One region of the Streptomyces longhuiensis genome, then DNA from elsewhere that is predicted to be linked to it. Evidence: riboswitches for the same ligand, from Rfam matches in the RefSeq annotation. Region 1 holds a riboswitch; the other holds the start of a gene.
What was found. Region 1 has a riboswitch for cyclic di-AMP ahead of LGI35_RS26885 (C40 family peptidase). Riboswitches for the same ligand answer to the same signal wherever they lie in the genome.
Positions count from the first base shown of each region.

Region 2: another riboswitch for cyclic di-AMP. It lies ahead of LGI35_RS09460 (C40 family peptidase); the one in region 1 lies ahead of LGI35_RS26885 (C40 family peptidase).

Region 1 is NZ_CP085173.1:5,790,275-5,799,893, forward strand. It holds gene LGI35_RS26865 (hypothetical protein) at 1-382, shown strand, start outside; gene LGI35_RS26870 (C40 family peptidase) at 366-1,436, opposite strand; gene LGI35_RS26875 (hypothetical protein) at 1,730-2,083, shown strand; gene LGI35_RS26880 (tellurite resistance/C4-dicarboxylate transporter family protein) at 2,112-2,984, opposite strand; gene LGI35_RS26885 (C40 family peptidase) at 3,086-4,255, opposite strand; cyclic di-AMP (ydaO/yuaA leader) riboswitch at 4,264-4,413, opposite strand; gene pcrA (DNA helicase PcrA) at 4,682-7,192, shown strand; gene LGI35_RS26895 (M23 family metallopeptidase) at 7,220-8,803, opposite strand; gene LGI35_RS26900 (lipase family alpha/beta hydrolase) at 9,025-9,619, opposite strand, start outside.
Region 2 is NZ_CP085173.1:1,998,639-2,007,635, reverse strand. It holds gene LGI35_RS09495 (adenosylmethionine--8-amino-7-oxononanoate transaminase) at 1-1,230, opposite strand, end outside; gene bioB (biotin synthase BioB) at 1,223-2,440, opposite strand; gene LGI35_RS09485 (8-amino-7-oxononanoate synthase) at 2,641-3,801, shown strand; gene LGI35_RS09480 (DUF397 domain-containing protein) at 3,785-4,021, opposite strand; gene LGI35_RS09475 (helix-turn-helix domain-containing protein) at 4,031-4,912, opposite strand; gene LGI35_RS09470 (ATP-binding protein) at 5,186-5,620, shown strand; gene LGI35_RS09465 (DUF6328 family protein) at 5,675-6,232, opposite strand; gene LGI35_RS09460 (C40 family peptidase) at 6,339-6,812, opposite strand; cyclic di-AMP (ydaO/yuaA leader) riboswitch at 6,816-6,993, opposite strand; gene LGI35_RS09455 (hypothetical protein) at 7,348-7,656, opposite strand; gene LGI35_RS09450 (ATP-dependent Clp protease proteolytic subunit) at 7,664-8,299, opposite strand; gene LGI35_RS09445 (hypothetical protein) at 8,579-8,938, opposite strand.

The DNA.
Region 1 (9,619 bases):
GGCGACGCTCCTGCGGATGGCGTGCCGCGAACCCGAGGCGACGTACGAGGAGATCCCGCTTGCCCGCTGGGAGCTGGAGGTGAGATTTCCGCGGCTCCTCGGCCTCGAGAGCCGGCTCGACGTGGCCTTCACCGACGACGAGGACCCGATCCTCTCGGCGACCTTGAGCGAACACCCCTACTGCGCCGAGCATGTGCCGGAACTCATCGCCCAGGCGACACAGGCACTCGCCCTCTGCCAGGACTCGGAGGCGTTCGCCGAGCAGTTGCGCGCGCACTGCGGCTCCGCGGGCCCCGAGGTGCTGGCCGAAGTGGCGGACCGCGCCTACGCCCACATGGCGCACGAGCACCGGAACGGCTCGCTCCTCACGCCACCCGCGTAGCCCCCGCGAAGGGCATCTGGTCGATCGGAGCGATGCGGACCGGGGCGCTCGGGTTCGGGGCGTGGATCATTTTGCCGTTGCCGATGTAGAGGCCCACGTGGCTGATGCCCGAGTAGAAGAACACCAGGTCACCCGGCTGCAGTTGGGAGCGTGGGATGCGCGGGCCCGCGTTGATCTGGGAGTACGTGGTGCGCGGCAGGGAGATGCCCGCGGAGCGGTACGCGGCCTGGGTGAGGCCGGAGCAGTCGAAGGCGTTCGGGCCGGTGGCGCCCCACACATAGGGGCTGCCGAGGGCGTTGTAGGCGTAGGCGATGGCCGCCTCCGTGCGGGAGTCCGGGGCCTTGGGCAGGGCGCCGGACGGCAGGTCGCGGGAGGAGTCCGAGCGGGAGGCGCGGTCGGCCGCGCCGGTGTCGCCCGCGCCCGCTCCGACGCCGGTGCGCTCGGCCGCCGGCAGCTGGTCGAGCAGACGCTTCGCCTCGGCCAGCTTCCCGGTGACCGTCTTCTTCTGCTTCTTCAGCTCGCCCTGTCGCTTGCGCAGCTCGGCGAGCCGGCCGTCCGCCTCGGAGCGCAGCTGGTCGATCTGCCGCAGCTCGCGCTGCACGCGCCCCACCGCGGAGGCCTGCCGGGTGCCGAGCCGGTCGGCGAGCGCCGCGTTGTCGAGGTACCGGGCGGGGTCGGAGGACAGGACGAGCTGGACCGCCGGGTCGAGGGCTCCGGTGCGGTACTGCGCGGCGGCGGCCGAACCGAGCGCCTCGCGCTGGGTGTTGAGCCGGTCCGTCCTGCGGGCCGCCTCGTCACGCAGGGAGCCGAGCTTCTTCTCGGCCTTGTCGGCCTTCTCCTTGGCGCCGTTGTACTTCTCGGTGGCCTTCTCGGCCTCCTGGTAGAGCCGGTCGACCTTCGCCTTCACCTGACTCGGGGTGAGCCGGGGGTCCGCGTGCGCCGCGCCGTCCAGGGCGGTGGCGGTCGCCGCGGAGGCGAGAGCGAGCGTCGCCGCGGTGCGGGCCGTGGGGCCGGTGAGCGAGCGCTGTCGGGGCTTGCGGTGCGCTGCCGACACGAGGGGCACGTCCTTCCGGTACGTACTGCTTACGCGTCCGGCGGCGGCCCGCACAGGGGGAGCGGGCCGCCGCCGGACCTTTCTCGGCGGTAGGTGCCCGACTACCGCCCCTGAGCGGGGCGGCGGTGGGGAGCCGGTCACCTGAGGAAGGACGCTAAACCTGACCGTCACGGGTTGGTGACGGATTGTCCTCAACTGGCCCTTGTGTTCTGCGTGTGACCGTATGTGACCGTCGGGGGATCGGTCCGGGCCGGTTCATGGGGGCAGTGAGGCCCCGGCTAGGCTCGCCGTTCATGGACGTACTCATCCACCTCTTCGTCGGCCTGCACATCATCGGCATCGCCTCGCTCCTCGGTGGGTTCCTCACCCAGATGAAGGCGATGGGCAAGGGAACGGCCCGGTTCGTCCCGGCGATGCTGCACGGTGCGCTGACCATGCTGGTCACGGGTGTCGTCCTGGTGGGCCTGAATCAGGCGGACGACAACACCGTCAACAACATCAAGATCGGCGTGAAGCTCGCGCTGCTGATCGTGATCCTCGGCCTCGTGTACGTGAAGCGGGACGACGAGAAGGTGGACAAGGGCCTGTTCGGCCTCGTCGGCCTGCTGACCACCGCGAACATCTTCATCGCGGTGCTCTGGACCTGAGTCGGCATCGCGGTGCTCCGGACCTGGGTCAGCGTGCTGCTCCGGGCCTGAACGTCCCGATCAGGGTGGCGAGCCACGCGGCCACCGCGATCCACACCAGAACCTGTCCCGGCCCTCTGAGCCAGGACACATCGGCGGCGGCGCTCACGGACAGTGCCGCCGCCGCTGTCATTCCCATCGGGAAGACCGTCGACCAGCGCCGCACGTCGTAGCGCGGCCGGGGCCACCGCACCTCCGCCACCGCCAGCACCACGTACCAGGCCACATCGAGTGCGAGCAGCAGAAAACTCATGGTGCGCAGGACGTCCGTGTCGTCCTGGTTCCACAGGCCCGTCGCGACGAGCTTCGCCGCGGCGAGGGCGGAGATGGCGAGCGCGCCGCCCGCGACCCACTGGTCCCCGGCGCCGGAGGCCACCTCGCGCAGGTCGAAGTGGAGCAGTGCGAAGCAGTACAGGACGATCCCGCCCCAGAAGAGCGCCATCCCGGTGAACGCGAGCCAGTGCGCGCCGACCGCGGGCGCGAGCGTCGCCGCCAGGACGACGAGACCCTGTGTCGCGACACATCCGAGGAACACGCCCCCCGGCATCCGCGGCTTCCAGTGCCGTACGACGTTGATGAGGAGCACCGGCCAGACGAGCGCGGCCAGGGCGAGGAGCGCCTCGGCCAGGGTCTGCCAGCCGAACACGGAGATCCGGGTGCCGAGGACGGTCGTCGCCGCGACCGCGGTGAGCGCGGGCGGGGTGTCGGCCTCGGACTGCCAGCGGTCGCGCTCCCGCACCAGCCGGCTCGCGAAGTCCGCCGCGAGGACGACCCAGAGGGCGGCGGCGAGCACCAGCATGATGCCGGACAGCACCGAGTGACCGGTCAGGTTCAGGCCGACCGAGATGATGCCGGTGGCCATGACGGCGGCACCGGCGGCCGGCGGGAGCTGGGACCACGTGGGTCCGGGACCTGGGGTTGCGTTCGGGCCGCGCACCGCCCGAACGTAACCCCACGAAGCGGTCAGGCCGGGCGCACCACGCTGTGGATCGGCATGTAGTAGATCGACTCGACGCGGACGTTCGCGCCCGGCTTCGGTGCGTGGATCATCTTGCCGTCGCCGATGTAGATGCCGACGTGGCTGATGTCGTCGTAGAAGAAGACCAGGTCACCAGGCTGGGCGTTGGCCGTGGTGACGGTCGTGCCGACCTTGACCTGGTCCCAGGTCGTGCGCGGCAGCGAGATGCCGGCCGCCTTCCACGCGGCCTGCGTGAGGCCCGAGCAGTCGTACGAGTCCGGGCCCGTGGCGCCCCACACGTACGGCTTGCCCATCTGGGACTCGGCGAAGTCGATGACCTTCGCGGCCTTGGCGGCGTAGCCGCTGCCGGTGCTGCCGGAGCCCGTACCCGTACCCGTGCCCGAACCGCTGCCCGTGTCCGGGTTCTCCTTCTGGCGTGCCTCCTCGGCCGCCTTGCGCTTGGCCTCCGCCTCGGCCTGCTGACGCGCCAGCTCCTCCGCCTTCTTCCTGGCGGCCTCCTGCTTCTTCTTCTCGATCGCCGCGAGGCGCGCCTTCTCCTCGGCGGTCAGCTTCGACAGGAGTTCGCGGGCGTCGCCGAGCTTCTGCTGGACGTCCCTCTTCGTGCTCCTGAGCGTGGCCTGCGAAGTGGTCAGCGTCTCCAGGCTCTTGGCCGCCTCGGTGCGCTTCTTCGTGGTGGCGGCCTGCTCGGTCTGGTAGTCGTCGACCGCCTTCTTCTGGCGGCTCGTGAGCCGGCTCATCAGCTGGTCCTGGTCGAAGTAGTCCTGCGCGTCGTCGGCGAGGAGCAGCGTCGCGGTGTCGGAGACGGCGCCCGTGCGGTACTGGGCGGCGGCGAAGGTGCCGAGCTCCTGGCGGGCCTTGTTGAGCTTCTCGGTGCGCTGCGCGACGTCGTCGAGCAGGTCACCGACGCGCTTCTGCTGCTTGGTGGTGCGCTCCTTGGCCGCGTTGTACTTCTCCGTGGCGACGCCCGCCTGGTGGTAGAGGGTGTCGACCTTCTTCTGGACCTCTTCCAGGCTCGGCTTCGGCGGCGCGGACGGGGCGGCGGTCGCGCTCTGCGAGAGCAGGGCTATGGAGGTGAGGGCCGCCGTGGTGATTCCGACGACGGGGGCCGTGCGGGGACCGGCTGTCCTGCCGCGCGGCTTGCGGTGCGACGCCAAGGGGCGCGTCTCCTTCCCATGACCGCCTACCGGGTTAGCTGTCGGGTTCGGGCGGAGATTCGGAAGGCTGCCCTACGGTCGCGCCCTGACGGGTCGTCGGCCGATTCACCCCAAAGGTCGTGGGTCCCCGGTTCCATGCCTCTCGGCGTACTGAACTCAGCGGGGGCGACCCGTTCGCGGCGCGGTTGCCGACGGGGGGACGGGCGGCCCGCGGAGCACGCTAGCCAACTCGTGTGGCTGCTGTGAAGGTTGATGTTCGATATGCCCGATACATTTTCGTGACCTTCGGCAATCTCGTTCGTGACCTCCGGTAACCCTTACGGAGGGTGATTTCCGCACTACGTGAGGTGTCCGGGTCCGCGAAGTCGGGGGGAAGTTTCCGGGGCGGCCGTGGGTGTCAGTGGGGCGGCCTAGACTCGTAGAGCGATGAGCAGCCTCTTTGACGACAGCTTCCTGGCGGACCTCACGGCTTCGAAGGCCGGTGAGGAGCATGCCCCGCCGCCGCCCGAGGACGACACGGCTCCGGAGCACATGCCGGACGACCTGTTCGACGGGAAGTTCGACGCGCCCCCGGCCAGGGACGCGTACTACCGGGACGGTGCCCCGCGCCCGGCGCTCGACCCGGCGGCTCTCCTCGACGGGCTGAACGAGAACCAGAAGGCGGCCGTCGTCCACGGCGGCTCCCCGCTGCTCATCGTGGCGGGCGCGGGTTCCGGCAAGACCCGCGTGCTCACGCACCGCATCGCGTACCTCCTCGGCGAGCGCGGCGTGCACCCCGGCCAGATCCTCGCGATCACGTTCACGAACAAGGCCGCGGGCGAGATGAAGGAGCGCGTCGAGTCCCTCGTCGGCCCGCGGGCGAACGCGATGTGGGTGTCGACGTTCCACAGCGCCTGCGTGCGCATCCTGCGCCGCGAGTCGAAGAAGCTCGGCTTCACGTCGTCGTTCTCGATCTACGACGCCGCCGACTCCAAGCGCCTCATGGCCCTGGTCTGCCGCGACCTCGACCTGGACCCGAAGAAGTTCCCGCCGAAGTCCTTCAGCGCCAAGATCTCGAACCTGAAGAACGAGCTGATCGACGAGGAGGACTTCGCGGCCCAGGCCGCCGACGGCTTCGAGAAGACCCTCGCCCAGGCCTACGCGATGTACCAGTCCCGCCTCCGTGAGGCGAACGCGCTGGACTTCGACGACCTGATCATGACGACGGTGAACCTCCTGCGCGCCTTCCCGGATGTCGCCGAGCACTACCACCGCCGCTTCCGCCACGTCCTGGTCGACGAGTACCAGGACACGAACCACGCGCAGTACGCGCTGGTCAGGGAGCTGGTGGGGACAGTCGACAGCGGCCGCGCGGAGGACGAGCCGCCGCGTGAGGGCGACCTCCCGCCGGCCGAGCTCTGCGTCGTGGGTGACGCCGACCAGTCGATCTACGCGTTCCGCGGAGCCACCATCCGCAACATCCTCCAGTTCGAGGAGGACTACACCGACGCGACGACGATCCTGCTCGAGCAGAACTACCGCTCGACGCAGACCATCCTCTCCGCGGCCAACGCGGTCATCGAGCGCAACGAATCCCGCCGCCCCAAGAATCTGTGGACGAACGCGGGCGCGGGCGCGCAGATCACCGGATACGTCGCGGACACCGAGCACGACGAGGCGCAGTTCGTCGCCGATGAGATCGACCGGCTCACGGACGCGCGCGACGCGAAGGCCGGCGACGTCGCCGTGTTCTACCGGACGAACGCGCAGTCCCGTGTCTTCGAAGAGATCTTCATCCGCGTCGGCCTGCCCTACAAGGTCGTCGGCGGAGTCCGCTTCTACGAGCGCAAGGAGGTCAGGGATGTCCTGGCCTATCTGCGGGTGCTCGCCAACCCCGAGGACTCCGTCCCCCTGCGCCGCATTCTCAATGTGCCGAAGCGCGGCATCGGCGACCGCGCCGAGGCGATGATCGACGCGCTCTCCCAGCGCGAGAAGATCTCCTTCCCGCAGGCGCTGCGCCGCGTCGACGAGGCGTACGGCATGGCGGCCCGCTCGACGAACGCGGTGAAGCGGTTCAACACGCTGATGGAGGACCTCCGCACGATCGTCGAATCGGGCGCGGGCCCGGCCACGGTCCTGGAAGCCGTACTCGAACGGACCGGCTATCTGGCGGAGTTGCAGTCGTCGACGGACCCGCAGGACGAGACCCGGATCGAGAACCTTCAGGAACTCGCGGCCGTGGCCCTGGAGTTCGAGCAGGAGAGCGCGTCGGCGGACGGCGCGGCCGAGGGTGAGGGCGAGGCGAGCGTCGGTACGCTCTCCGAGTTCCTGGAGCGGGTCGCGCTCGTCGCCGACTCCGACCAGATCCCGGACGAGGAGGACGACGGCTCCGGCGTCATCACGCTGATGACGCTGCACACCGCCAAGGGCCTCGAGTTCCCGGTCGTCTTCCTGACCGGCATGGAGGACGGTGTCTTCCCGCACATGCGCTCCCTCGGCCAGGTCAAGGAGCTGGAGGAGGAGCGCCGGCTCGCCTACGTCGGCATCACGCGCGCGCGTGAGCGCCTGTATCTGACGCGCTCCACGCTGCGCAGCGCCTGGGGCCAGCCCTCGTACAACCCGCCGTCGCGCTTCCTGGAGGAGATCCCGGACGCGCATCTGGAGTGGAAGCGGACGGGCGCCATGGCGCCCGCCAAGTCGACGGGACCGACGAGCGGCATCGCCGCGTCCCTCTCGTCGTCGCGCTCGCGCTCGACACCGGCGTTCGCCACCCGCCGGGCGACGGAGAAGCCCGTCGTCGCGCTCTCGGTGGGAGACCGGGTCACGCACGACCAGTTCGGCCTCGGCACGGTCGTCGGCGTCAAGGGCACGGGCTCGAACGCGGAGGCGACGGTCGACTTCGGCGAGCCCAAGCCGAAGCGCCTGCTGCTGCGGTACGCGCCGGTGGAGAAGCTGTAGGGAAGGCCGCTGCCGGCGGGCTCGGCCCTACGTCGGGTCGAGCCCGTGGCTGCGGAGCCACGGGAGCGGGTCGACGGCCGAGCCGCCGCCGGGACGCACCTCGAAGTGCAGGTGCGGACCGGTGGAGTTGCCGGAGTTCCCGGAGTGCGCGATGACGTCACCGGCCTTGACCGGTCCGCTCATCACGGTGTGGCTGGAGAGGTGGCAGTACCAGGTCTCCGTGCCGTCCTTCGCCGTCAGGATCGTCATGTTCCCGTACGCGCTGTTCCACTGCGTACGGATGGTGCCGTCGGTCGCGGCCATCACCGGCGTGCCGTACGAGACGGGGAAGTCGATGCCGGTGTGCACGGACATCCAGTTGACGCCGGCCTGCCCGTAGTACGCGCTCAGCCCGCGCTGCTTGACCGGGAGGACGAACTTGGGCCGCAGGCGCTCCTTGCGCGCCGCTTCCTCCGCCGCCTGCTTCCGCTCGGCCTGCTGCTTGGCCCTGAGGTCGATACGTTCCTGGGTGCGGCTCGCCCGGTCGGCGAAGTCGCCCGCGTCCGCGGAGAGGTTTGCGAGCTGTGTGTCGAGCTTGTTGTTGGCGACGGAGGGCTTCACGGCGGTCGCGTCGGGGGCGGAGGCCGCCGTCGTGTCCTTGCTGTCGTCGCCGCCGAGCCCGCCGACGGAGGCCGCGGCGACTCCCGCGACACCCATCACGCACACCGAGGGCACCGCGACCGTGAGCAGCGCGGAGCGCTTGGCGGGGGAGCGGCGGCGGGAGCGTGCGCGCTGGGCCGGCGTGACCGGGGCGGGCCGCTCGTCGCGGGCGACGATTTCCTCGACGTCGTCGTGTCCGTCGCCGTAGTTGTCCTGGCGGCTGTCGTCGTGGCTCAACTCCGGCCCGGAAGCGTCGGGTTGGCCGTAGTCGTGCCGGGCGTCCGGGTCGCTGTCGTCACCTTCGGCGCCCGCGGAGTTCCACGCGGTGGCGTCGTACGCGCCGGTGTCGAAGACCGGTGCCTCGAAGGCCTGCGTCGCGAAGGGCTGGGCCTCGAATGCCTGCGCCTCGAAGACCTGTGTCTCATAGGCCTGCGCGTCGAACGTCTGCGTCTCGAAGGCCGGCGCCTGGAAGGTCTGCGTGGCGAACGCGTCCTGCGTGGTGAATCCCTGCGCCTGCGCCCCGAAGGCGTTCGCGTCCCACTGCCCGGTCTGGTCGGCCCACGCGCTGTTGTCCCACTGGCCGGAATGGTCCGGTCCGGACTGGGCCGGAATACCGCTGAGTTGCTCGTGAGCGGCGGTCCCCCAGACAGCGGTCGTGTCGTAGGTGCCGGTGCCGTACGAGGCGGCGTGCTGCTGCGCCGCGTACGGGTCGTGGTGCTGGGGTTCCTGCGTCGTCAGCGTCTGGTGCGCGCCGGTCTGCCACTGACTGTTGTCGTACGCGCCGGTGTTCTGCGCGCCGGGCAGGTCGCCGAAGAGAGGGTCGGCGGCGAAACCGCCGGTGGCGTAACCGTCGTAACCGGTGTGGCCGCCGTACTGGGCGCTCTGCTGGTCATATGCAGCGTAGGGCGCGTAGTCGGCGTCCTGAGCCGGGGCCGGGGTGGTCTGAGTCCCCGACGGGAGACGGTCGTTCACCAACTTCTCTTTCGCCTCGACAACAGGGGCTGCCAGAGCAGTGCGGTGACTGTACCCGGCGGTACGCGGGCTCGACAATCTTCAGCAGGTTTCCCGCTCGCAGGAAACGGGCATTCGGCCGTCTTTCGGCGGACTGTGGGCAGAGCTTTGGCCGGGCGTTCGAGAATCGTTCGACGTTTGGCCAGTTCGGGGACCGTTCCGGGGGCAGATTCAGGCCGGATTCAGGCGACCGTCAGGCCATTCATCCCGTCGGTGGTGTGCGCTCCTTCCGCCTCCTCGGCATCGAGTGCCTGGCGGATACCGGCGGCGACCGCCGGGTGGACGGGGAGCGCGAGGTGTCCGACGCCCGTGACGCGCACGTTCTGCGCGATCAGGTCGGGGTGGTCGATGCAGGCCGTCTCCAGCGGAACCATGATCTGGTCGAGATCGCTCCAGAAGCTCACGAAGTGGGTGCGGCAGCCGGGGGCGGGCCGCGACAGCTCCTCGATGACGGTCGAGCCGGGCCGCATCTGCCGGACGATCGGGTGAGCGTCCATCAGCGGCGCGACCGTGGTCCCGCTGTGCGGGGTCCCGAGCGACACGAGGGTGCGTACGCGCAGATCGCCGCCCAGGCATTGCACGTAGTAACGGGCGATGAGGCCGCCGAGGCTGTGCCCCACGATGTCCACGCGGTCGTGGCCCGTGCGTTCGCAGATCTCCTCGACGTGGCGGGCGAGCAGCGCGGCGGCGGTGCGGATGTCGTAGGTCAGCGGCGAGTAGTTGAGTGACTCCACGTGGTGCCGGCCGTGCTGGGCGAGCGAGCGGCGCAGCAGGACG
Region 2 (8,997 bases), 3.8 Mb from region 1:
GCGGAACGGCCTCAGCCACACGCCCTCGCGCACCGCCGCCCGCGTGGCCGCCGCCATGTCGATCTCGTGGTCCAGCTGTACGACACCGATCGCGCCGAGCACGCGTACATCGCGCACCCCGGGCAGCTCCGAGGCGGCGCCGAGCGACTCCCGCAGCCCCGACTCGATCCGTTTGACCTCCGTCGCCCAGTCCTGCCCGAGCAGGAGGTCGATCGAGGCGCAGGCCACCGCGGCGGCGAGGGGGTTCCCCATGAACGTGGGCCCGTGCGCGAGCACCGGCACGTCGCCCCGAGAGATCCCGTCCGCCACACGCGCCGTGCACAGCGTCGCCGCCAGCGTCATGTAGCCGCCGGTCAGCGCCTTGCCGACACACATCACATCGGGCGTCACCGACGCGTGCTCCGCGGCGAACAGCGCCCCGGTCCGGCCGAACCCCGTGGCGATCTCGTCGAACACGAGGAGCACGTCGTGCGCGTCGCAGGCCTCGCGCAGGACTCGCAGATACGCGGGGGAGTGGAACCGCATGCCGCCCGCGCCCTGCACCACGGGCTCGACGATCACGGCCGCCAGCTCATGGGCGTGCCGCCCGATCAGCTCGTGCAGATGATCCGCGTAGGCCTGCTCGTACTCGACGGGCGGGGCGTCGGCGAAGACGTGCCTCGGCAGCGCCCCCGACCACAGCTCGTGCATGCCGCCCTCGGGGTCGCAGACCGCCATCGGCTGCCAGGTGTCACCGTGATAGCCGCCGCGCCACGTCAGCAGACGGCGCTTCTCCGGCCGTCCGAGGGAACGCCAGTGCTGGAGGCACATCTTGATCGCGACCTCGACGGACACGGAGCCCGAGTCGGCGAGGAACACATGCTCCAGCCCCTCCGGCGACATGTCGACAAGACGCTTCGCCAGCCCGACGGCGGGCTCGTGCGTGAGCCCGCCGAACATGACATGACTCATCCGGTCGAGCTGGTCGCGCACCGCCTCGTTGAGCAGGGGATGGTTGTAGCCGTGGATCGCCGACCACCACGACGACATCCCGTCGACCAGCTCGGCACCCTGACCGCTCGCACCGCCCTCGCCGGCGAGTCGCAGCCGTACCCCGGTCGCCGACTCGACGACCAGCGGCTCCTGCCGCCCCGGCATCGGACCGTACGGATGCCAGACGTGCCGCCGGTCGAGGTCGAGCAGCTCCGCCACGGGCAGTCCGGTCTCCGCGGGCCCGGGCCGCTCAGGCATTGGGCGCGAGATCCGTACCGGCACCCCGGCGGCGTACGGCGACCAGGTCCGTGCGCGCCTCGGGGACCTCGGCGACGGGTGACTCCGCGGCTTCTTCGTGGGAGCCGCAGCCCCCACCGGAACCGCAGGCCGAACCCGCGTCGGAACCGCACGCCGCATGCGAACCGGAACCGCAGGCCGCTTCCGCGTCGGAACCGCACGGCCCGCCCCGGTGCTCGGGCAGCGTCACCTGGTCGGTGCCCTCGACCTCGAAACCGGCGTCCGTGATCATGTCCAGGTCGGCCTTGCCCGCCTGGCCCTCACTCGTCAGGTAGTCGCCGAGGAAGATGGAGTTGGCCAGGTGGAGCGCCAGCGGCTGCATCGAGCGCAGGTGCACCTCGCGCCCGCCCGCGATCCGCACCTCGACGTCGGGACAGACGAAGCGGACCATCGCGAGGATCCGCAGGCAGCGCTGCGGGGTCAGGTTCCACTCCTTGGCGAGGGGCGTGCCCTCGAAGGGGATCAGGAAGTTGACCGGCACCGAGTCCGGGTCGAGTTCGCGCAGCGAGTAGACGACGTCGACCAGGTCCTCGTCGCTCTCGCCCATGCCCGCGATGAGCCCGGAGCAGGCGGACAGACCGGCCGCGTGGGCCTTCTGCACCGTGTCGACGCGGTCCGCGTAGGTGTGCGTCGTCGTGATGTCGCCGTACGTGCCCTCGGAGGTGTTGAGGTTGTGGTTGTACGCGTCGGCGCCCGCGCCGCGCAGCCGCTCGGCCTGGCCCTCGGAGAGCAGACCGAGGCAGGCGCACACCTCGACGCCCTCGTTCTGCTCCTTGATCGCGCCGATGGTCTCCGAGACACGGTCGACGTCGCGGTCCGTCGGGCCCCGCCCGGACGCCACCAGGCAGACCCGCTTCGCGCCGCCCGCGACACCGGCGGCCGCGGCCTTCGACGCCTCGTCGGGCTTCAGCCACGTGTACTTGAGGATCTCCGCCTTGGACCCGAGCCGCTGCGAGCAGTACGAGCAGTCCTCGGGGCACAGGCCCGACTTGAGGTTGACCAGATAGTTGAGTTTCACCCGCCGGCCGAACCACTGCCGCCGCACCTTGCCGGCCGCGGCCACCACATCGAGCAGTTCGTCGTCGGAAGTCGCCAGAACGGCGAGCGCTTCTTCGCGGCTCGGCAGCTCGCGCCGCAGCCCCTTGTCCACCAGCGTGTTCAGCAGGTCCATGGCCCGATCCTGGCTTACGTCCCCTGCTCAGGCCAAGGAGGCTTCGGACAACTCTGCCGGTTCGACGTGTGGGTATTGCCACACCCTGGGTGGCTGGATGTCCCGCTAGTGTCTGTGCACTGCCTACAAAGACGCAGCGGGCACGGGACAGCACACCCCACTCGAGAACCGGTCGCGACACGGCCGTCGGAGGGACTCACATGGCGGGATCGCCGTTCGGCTGGATCGACGAGCAGGAGCGCGTGCGCCGCGGCGCCGGACTCGTCCGCACGCTGCGTCCCCGCCCGTCGTCGAACCCCCTCCTCGATCTCGCGAGCAACGACTACCTCGGCCTCACGCGCCACCCCGAGATCACCGGGGGAGCGGCCGACGCGGCGCTGCGCTGGGGCGGCGGCGCCACCGGCTCGCGGCTCGTCACGGGCACCACGGAGCTGCACACCGAACTCGAGCGCGAGCTGGCCGAGTTCTGCGGCTTCGAGGCGGCGCTCGTCCTGTCGTCCGGCTACGCCGCCAATCTCGCCGCCGTGACCGCGCTCGCCCCGCACGGCTCTCTGATCGTCTCGGACGCGAGCAACCACGCCTCCCTCATCGACGGCTGCCGGCTCGCCCGCGGCGCGACGCAGGTCGTCCCGCACGCCGACCCCGACGCAGTCCGCAAGGCGCTCGACGCGCATCAGGGGCAGGCGGTCGTCGTCTCGGACTCCGTCTTCTCGGTGGACGGCGACGCGGCTCCACTGGCCGAACTCGCCTCAGTGGCAAGGGAGTTCGGGGCAGGTCTGATCGTCGACGACGCGCACGGACTGGGCGTGCTCGGCGACGGCGGCAGGGGCGCGCCACAGGCGGCGCAGCTCTCGGGCGCAGACGACACCGTCGTCACCGTCACCCTCTCCAAGTCGTTCGGCAGCCAGGGCGGCGCCGTCCTCGGTCCGGCCCGGGTGATCGACCATCTGGTCAACACCGCACGGACGTTCATCTTCGACACGGGCCTCGCGCCCGCGGCGGCCGGCGCCGCCCTCGCGGCCCTGCGCCTGCTGCGCCGCGAACCCGAGCGCGCCGAGAGGGCCCGCGCCGTGGCGTCCTCGCTGCACGAACTGCTGGCGGCCGAGGGCCTCCAGGCCGTGCGGCCCGACGCCGCCGTCGTCTCCGTGCGTGCGCCGTCCCCCGAGGAGGCGGTGCGCTGGGCGGCGGACTGCCGCGAAGCCGGCCTCGCCGTCGGCTGCTTCCGTCCCCCGTCGGTTCCGGACGGCATCTCACGGCTGCGGCTGACCGCCCGCGCCGACCTGACCGACGATCAAATCGCCCAGGCCGTACGGGTGATCAGCCGCAATGCTCCCGACTCCGCGTTCACCGCAAGGAGTTGAGGAACCCCTCCCACGCGGAGGGCGAGAACAGCAGGGCGGGTCCGGCCGTGCGCTTGGAGTCGCGCACGGCGAGGAGTCCGGCCGAAGGGCCGCGACGCAGCGGAGCCGTCTCGACGCAGTTGTTCATTCCGGTGCTTCGGCTGCTTCTCCGCCATGGCGCGTCGTGCAGAGAGGTGCTGGGAACCGCGGCGGGTGGTACGTACCGAGGCAGTGCTGACATGGTGCCTCCTTACGTGCGTTCACTTTCCGGAGGGTGGTGCGCTCCGGCGATCCCGGCGATGAAATCCAACGAGTCCCCGGGCGAAAGGGCGTGGATACGAAGGGTGTCGAAGGCGTCCGTGTACGCCTTGAGGTCTTCTTTCCGTTCGAGGTAGAGGCTACTCGTCAACTGGTCGAGAACTACTACGTCCAGATCAGAAGTGTTCGGAAATGAGAACACAACGAAAGGGCCGGTCAGTCCGACATGCTCCCCTGCGGCGAACGGCAATACCTGAAGCCGCACATGGGGAAGTCTCGCCGCGGAGACCAGATGACGCAGCTGCTCCGCCATCACCCGGGGACCGCCCACCGGCCGCCGCAGCACCGCCTCGTCGAGCACCGCGCTGAGCCGGAGCGGGGACGCCGAACGCAGCACGTCCTGCCGGGCGATCCGCACCTCGACCAGGGCGTCGACCTGCCCGTCCGGCAGCCCGCCGAGCGCGGCCCTGGTCACCGCACGCGCGTAGTCGGGTGTCTGGAGGAGGCCCGGCACGACGGACGTCTCGACCGTCCTGACCCGGCACGCCTGTGACTCCAGGCTGATGAAGTCCCGGTAGGCGGGCGGCAGAAGACCCCGGTAGGCGTGCCACCAGTGCCGGCCGTCGTCGTCCCCCGACCCCGCCAGCGCGACCAGCAGATCGCGTACATCGGGGTCCGTGACCTCGAAGGCGTCGAGCAGGAGGCGCACGTCCGACGCTTTCACGCCGCTGCGCCCGGTCTCGATACGGCTCACTTTCGACTGGTGCCAGCCGACGAGCCGGGCTGTCTCGCCACTTGTGAGCCCCGCACGGGCACGCAGCGCGCGCAGCTCCGCGCCGAGCCTGCGGCGGCGCACCGCCGGACCGTGTTTCATCCTGTCTCCTCGGACCTCCGGCCCGGCTCCTTCCGGCCCGGCGGATCGGTGTTCTGAGCCGACGGTAGAGGAAGTCGGCGGTGTACGCCCAAATGCGGTCCAGTGGCGCAGAGTTCACCGCTTCGAGCGACAGATATATGCATATCTCGGGGGATCGGCTCCGTTGGCCGGGCGGGAGTGGCACTCTGGCGCGAAGCACCAGTCCGGGGGTCGCCTCGAGTCATCCGCCATGTGTCGGATTCAGGCCCCGGCGAAAAAAGGGACGACGTCGCCATGGCAGATCACCAGGAAGCATCCGTCACTCTGCCGAGCGATCCCGCCTCGGTCTCCTCGGCCCGCACATATGTCAGCGACGTACTCGCCGAATGGGGTATGCCGCGCGACGCGGAAGCAGCGGACACGGTCCGGCTCATCGTCTCCGAACTCGCCACGAACGCCGTGATGCACACCCGCGGACAGTCGCCCGTCTTCAAGGTCGACGTGCAGCTGGAGCGCGACGAACACCTGCGCATCGGGGTCACGGACAGCCACCCGCGCCACCCGAAGCGGCTCCCGGCCGCCGTCCAGCAGGACAACGGGCGCGGCATGGTGATCATCCGCTGGCTGACCGCCGAGTGCGGCGGAAGCCTGTCGGTCAGGCCCACCCCCGAAGGCGGCAAGACCGTATGGATCGCCCTGCCGTGGACGGTTCCTGCCCAACAGGTGTGAAGGCCGGCAGGCGTGAGGGACGGCAGGTGTGAAGGCCGGCGGGCGTGCAGGCGGTTACGGGGACGGAGTGTCCGTCCCCTCCTGCGCCCGGGTGAGCGAGCGTCGCACCAGACGCGGCAGCACACCCCACAGACCCGCACAGACCGCGAACGTGCCCGCCCCCGCAGCGATCCCCGCCGCACGCCCCGCCGTGACATCCACGACGAGCAGCACGGACCCGGTCAGGGCGAGCACCAGAACGCTCAGGCCGGCCGTGGCGAGCCGCGAGGACATCTGCACGATCTGCGGCTTGGCACCACGCCCGAACAGCGCGCGGTGCAGCGCCGCGGGCGCCGTGAACAGCGCGGCGGCGAGCACCGCGAGCAGCAGCGTCGCGACGTAGGTCGCGCGCTGCACGGCATCCAGCGACGGGAACCGAGGAGTGAACGCCAGCGTCAGCAGGAACGCGAAGAGGATCTGCACGCCCGTCTGGGTGACTCTGAGCTCTTGGAGCAGCTCGCCGAAATTCCGGTCCGCGCGCTCCAGCGGCGTCTCGTGCCGGTCCCGGCCGTCGCTCGGCGGGCCCGGGTCGCGTGGGGCGTCCTCGTCGCCTGCCGTTCGGTCCTCGTCCATACGACCACGAGTACCCCATCACGCGGTTCCGAGGCGGACGGGCGGGCGTGAGCACTCTGTGGCGCCTGACGGGTCCCCAGGGCGCCCGGGGACCCGTCAGGCGTCGCTAGCGCACGCGCCCGTACCAGACGCTCCTCGTCCAGATCCTCTGGAGCCGCACCACGTCACCGGTCTTCGGCGAGTGCCAGATCTTTCCCTTCCCGGCGTAGATACCGACGTGGTAGACGCCGCGGCCCGAGTGGAAGAAGACCAGGTCACCGCGTTTTCGATGGGACGCGGAGACATGACGGGTCTTGTTGTACTGCTGGGCGGCGGTGCGGGGCAGCTTCTTGCCCGCAGCCTTGAACGAGTAGAGCGTCAGGCCCGAGCAGTCGAACGTGCGCGGCCCTGTGGCGCCCCACCGGTAGGGGCTTCCCTTCTTGGAGGCCGCGATCTGGAGTGCTTTCGTCGCCGGCGGCGCGGCTTCCGCTTCGGGCACGGCTCCGGGGACCAGCAGGCTGCCACCCGCTACGGCGAGCGTGAGGGCCGAGGCGGTTCCGGCACGGGCGAGCAGCGACGGGACACGATTGAGCGCAGTCATGCGCAACCCTTCGTCAGCCGCCTGTGAAGGATGACCTGTCGGATTCGGGCTGGCGAAGTTGCCCGGCCGCGATGTGCGGCTTCACCCCAAGGGCCGGCCCGGAAAACAGCTCCGGCGGCCCGTCGTGCTCGGGTCCTCCACTCCTGCCGATCCACTCCTGTCGACCTGGCATCCGTACGGCGGCAGGACTCGGCGTCCGCACGGACCGCCCCGCCGCGGTGGCGGGGGCTTGTCGTCGGAAGGGATCTTCACGCACGAACGGCGCGAACGCAGCGCCGAATCGGCGTTGAGTGAGTGTCCTCACGACTGGCCTGTTCGGGTGGACAGCACACCTTTCCAGCCTGGTGCGAGGGTCCCGACGACGCCCGCACCTGCAGCGGAAGGCGGAATCTCGGACTTCGCGTAGGCGCTCCGCGCAACTTTTCCGGTTCCCAAGTGCTAGTACCGGCTACTCCGTATGTGGGTACCTCTTCTGGTCCGTTTCGGGCCGGGTCCGGACAGTTCGCCTCGATCGCTCGGGTCTCGAAACGCACCGTCAATTGACCGACTCAGGCGGAACCGTGACCCGTTGTGCCCTCCTTTCTCCGTCCAGGACCCGTAGAGCCCGAGCCAGCGTCGTCGCGTGGACCTCACTCTCGCCCCGCTGATGCATGAGCGTCAGGGCGTCCCTGAGAGCCGTCGCCCTGCCGACGAGCGCTTGCGCGGCGCGCAGTCCGCCATACGTGTGGTCGCTCCGTGCCGGGTTGATCCTGCCGAGCAGGTCGACCACCTCCAGATAGCGGTCGAGGAGTTCGCACTCGGCGCGCGTCAGTGCGGGCAGCGGGGGCAGTTCGGGCGGCAGCATCGCCCGCTCACCTGGCGCCGGGGGCCGAACCGGACGTCTTGCGGTTGCCGATGACCCGGTCCACGAGCCCGTACTCCACGGCGTCCTGAGCCCGGAGGATCGTGTCCCGCTCGATGTCGGCGGCGATGCGCTCCCGGTTCTGCCCGGTGTGCCGCGCGAGCAGCTCCTCCAGCTGGGCGCGCATACGCACCAGTTCGCGGGCCTGGATCTCCAGGTCGCTCGGCTGGCCCTGCGCGGGCTCGGGCAGCCCCGGCTGATGGATCACCACGCGCGCGCCGGGCAGCATGGCCCGCTTGCCTGGCGTCCCGGCCGCCAGGAGCACGGCGGCGGCGGAGGCGGCCTGCCCGAGGCACACGGTCTCGACCTCGCAGCTGACGAACCGGATCGTGTCGTAGATCGCCGTCATCGCACTGAACGAGCCGCCGGGGGAATTGATGTACAGCGAGATGTCCCGGTCCGGCGCGGCGTACTCGAGGTGCATGAACTGCGCCATCACATCGTTCGCGGAGGTGTCGTCGATCGGCGTCCCCAGGAAGACGATCCGCTCCTCCAGGAGCTTGGAGTACGGATCGAGGGTGCGGTGCCCGGCCGAGGTGCGCTCGGTGAACTCGGGCAGGACGTAGCGGGCGGAAGGTCGGTTCATGGCACATGCCTCCGTGAGCGCGGAACTCTGTCGCTGCTTCTGTAAAAAATGTACAGGACGTACGGATCGCCGGTAGGGATCGGGCCGTGAGAAGCGCGAGAAGAAGGGATCGGGCTGCGAGGAGCGCGAAAAGAGGGATCAGGCGGCGAGTCGCGCGAAAAAGGGGAGGCAGGCTGCGAGAAGCGCGGCAGGGGGTGCTCGGGACGCGAGGGCACGAAAAGGGGCCGGCCCGCGCCCGAGGCGCCGGCCGACCCCCTGCTTCGTTCTCCTGTGTCGTGGCTACTGGTCGTCGTCGTCCGACCTGGACAGGCGCAGCGCGAGGTGTTGCAGGAGGTCGGCGGTCTTGATGTCCGTCCGGCCCGAGTCGTGCACCTCGGCGAGCTCGGAGAAGAGGAACGCGAACGCGCCCACCAGGGAGATCGTCACCGGCATCAGTGCCGCGATGGTGGCCTCCGCCGCCTCCTCCACGCTCGATTCCGCCGGGATCTCGATGGAGGGGAACACCTCTGTCACCAGGCGCCCGAGCTGGGCGTCCTCGGTCTCGATGTCGGGCTCGGCATCCTTGCTGAGCCTGCGCACCATTTCCTGGGTCTCGGTCAGGACGCCGATTGCGCGCAAGATGATCTCGCTCTGTTCCATGCGCGGAGCCTAGGCGCGCGAGGCCCCGCCGCGGGCGCTGTTCCGGGCGGGGCTCGTCG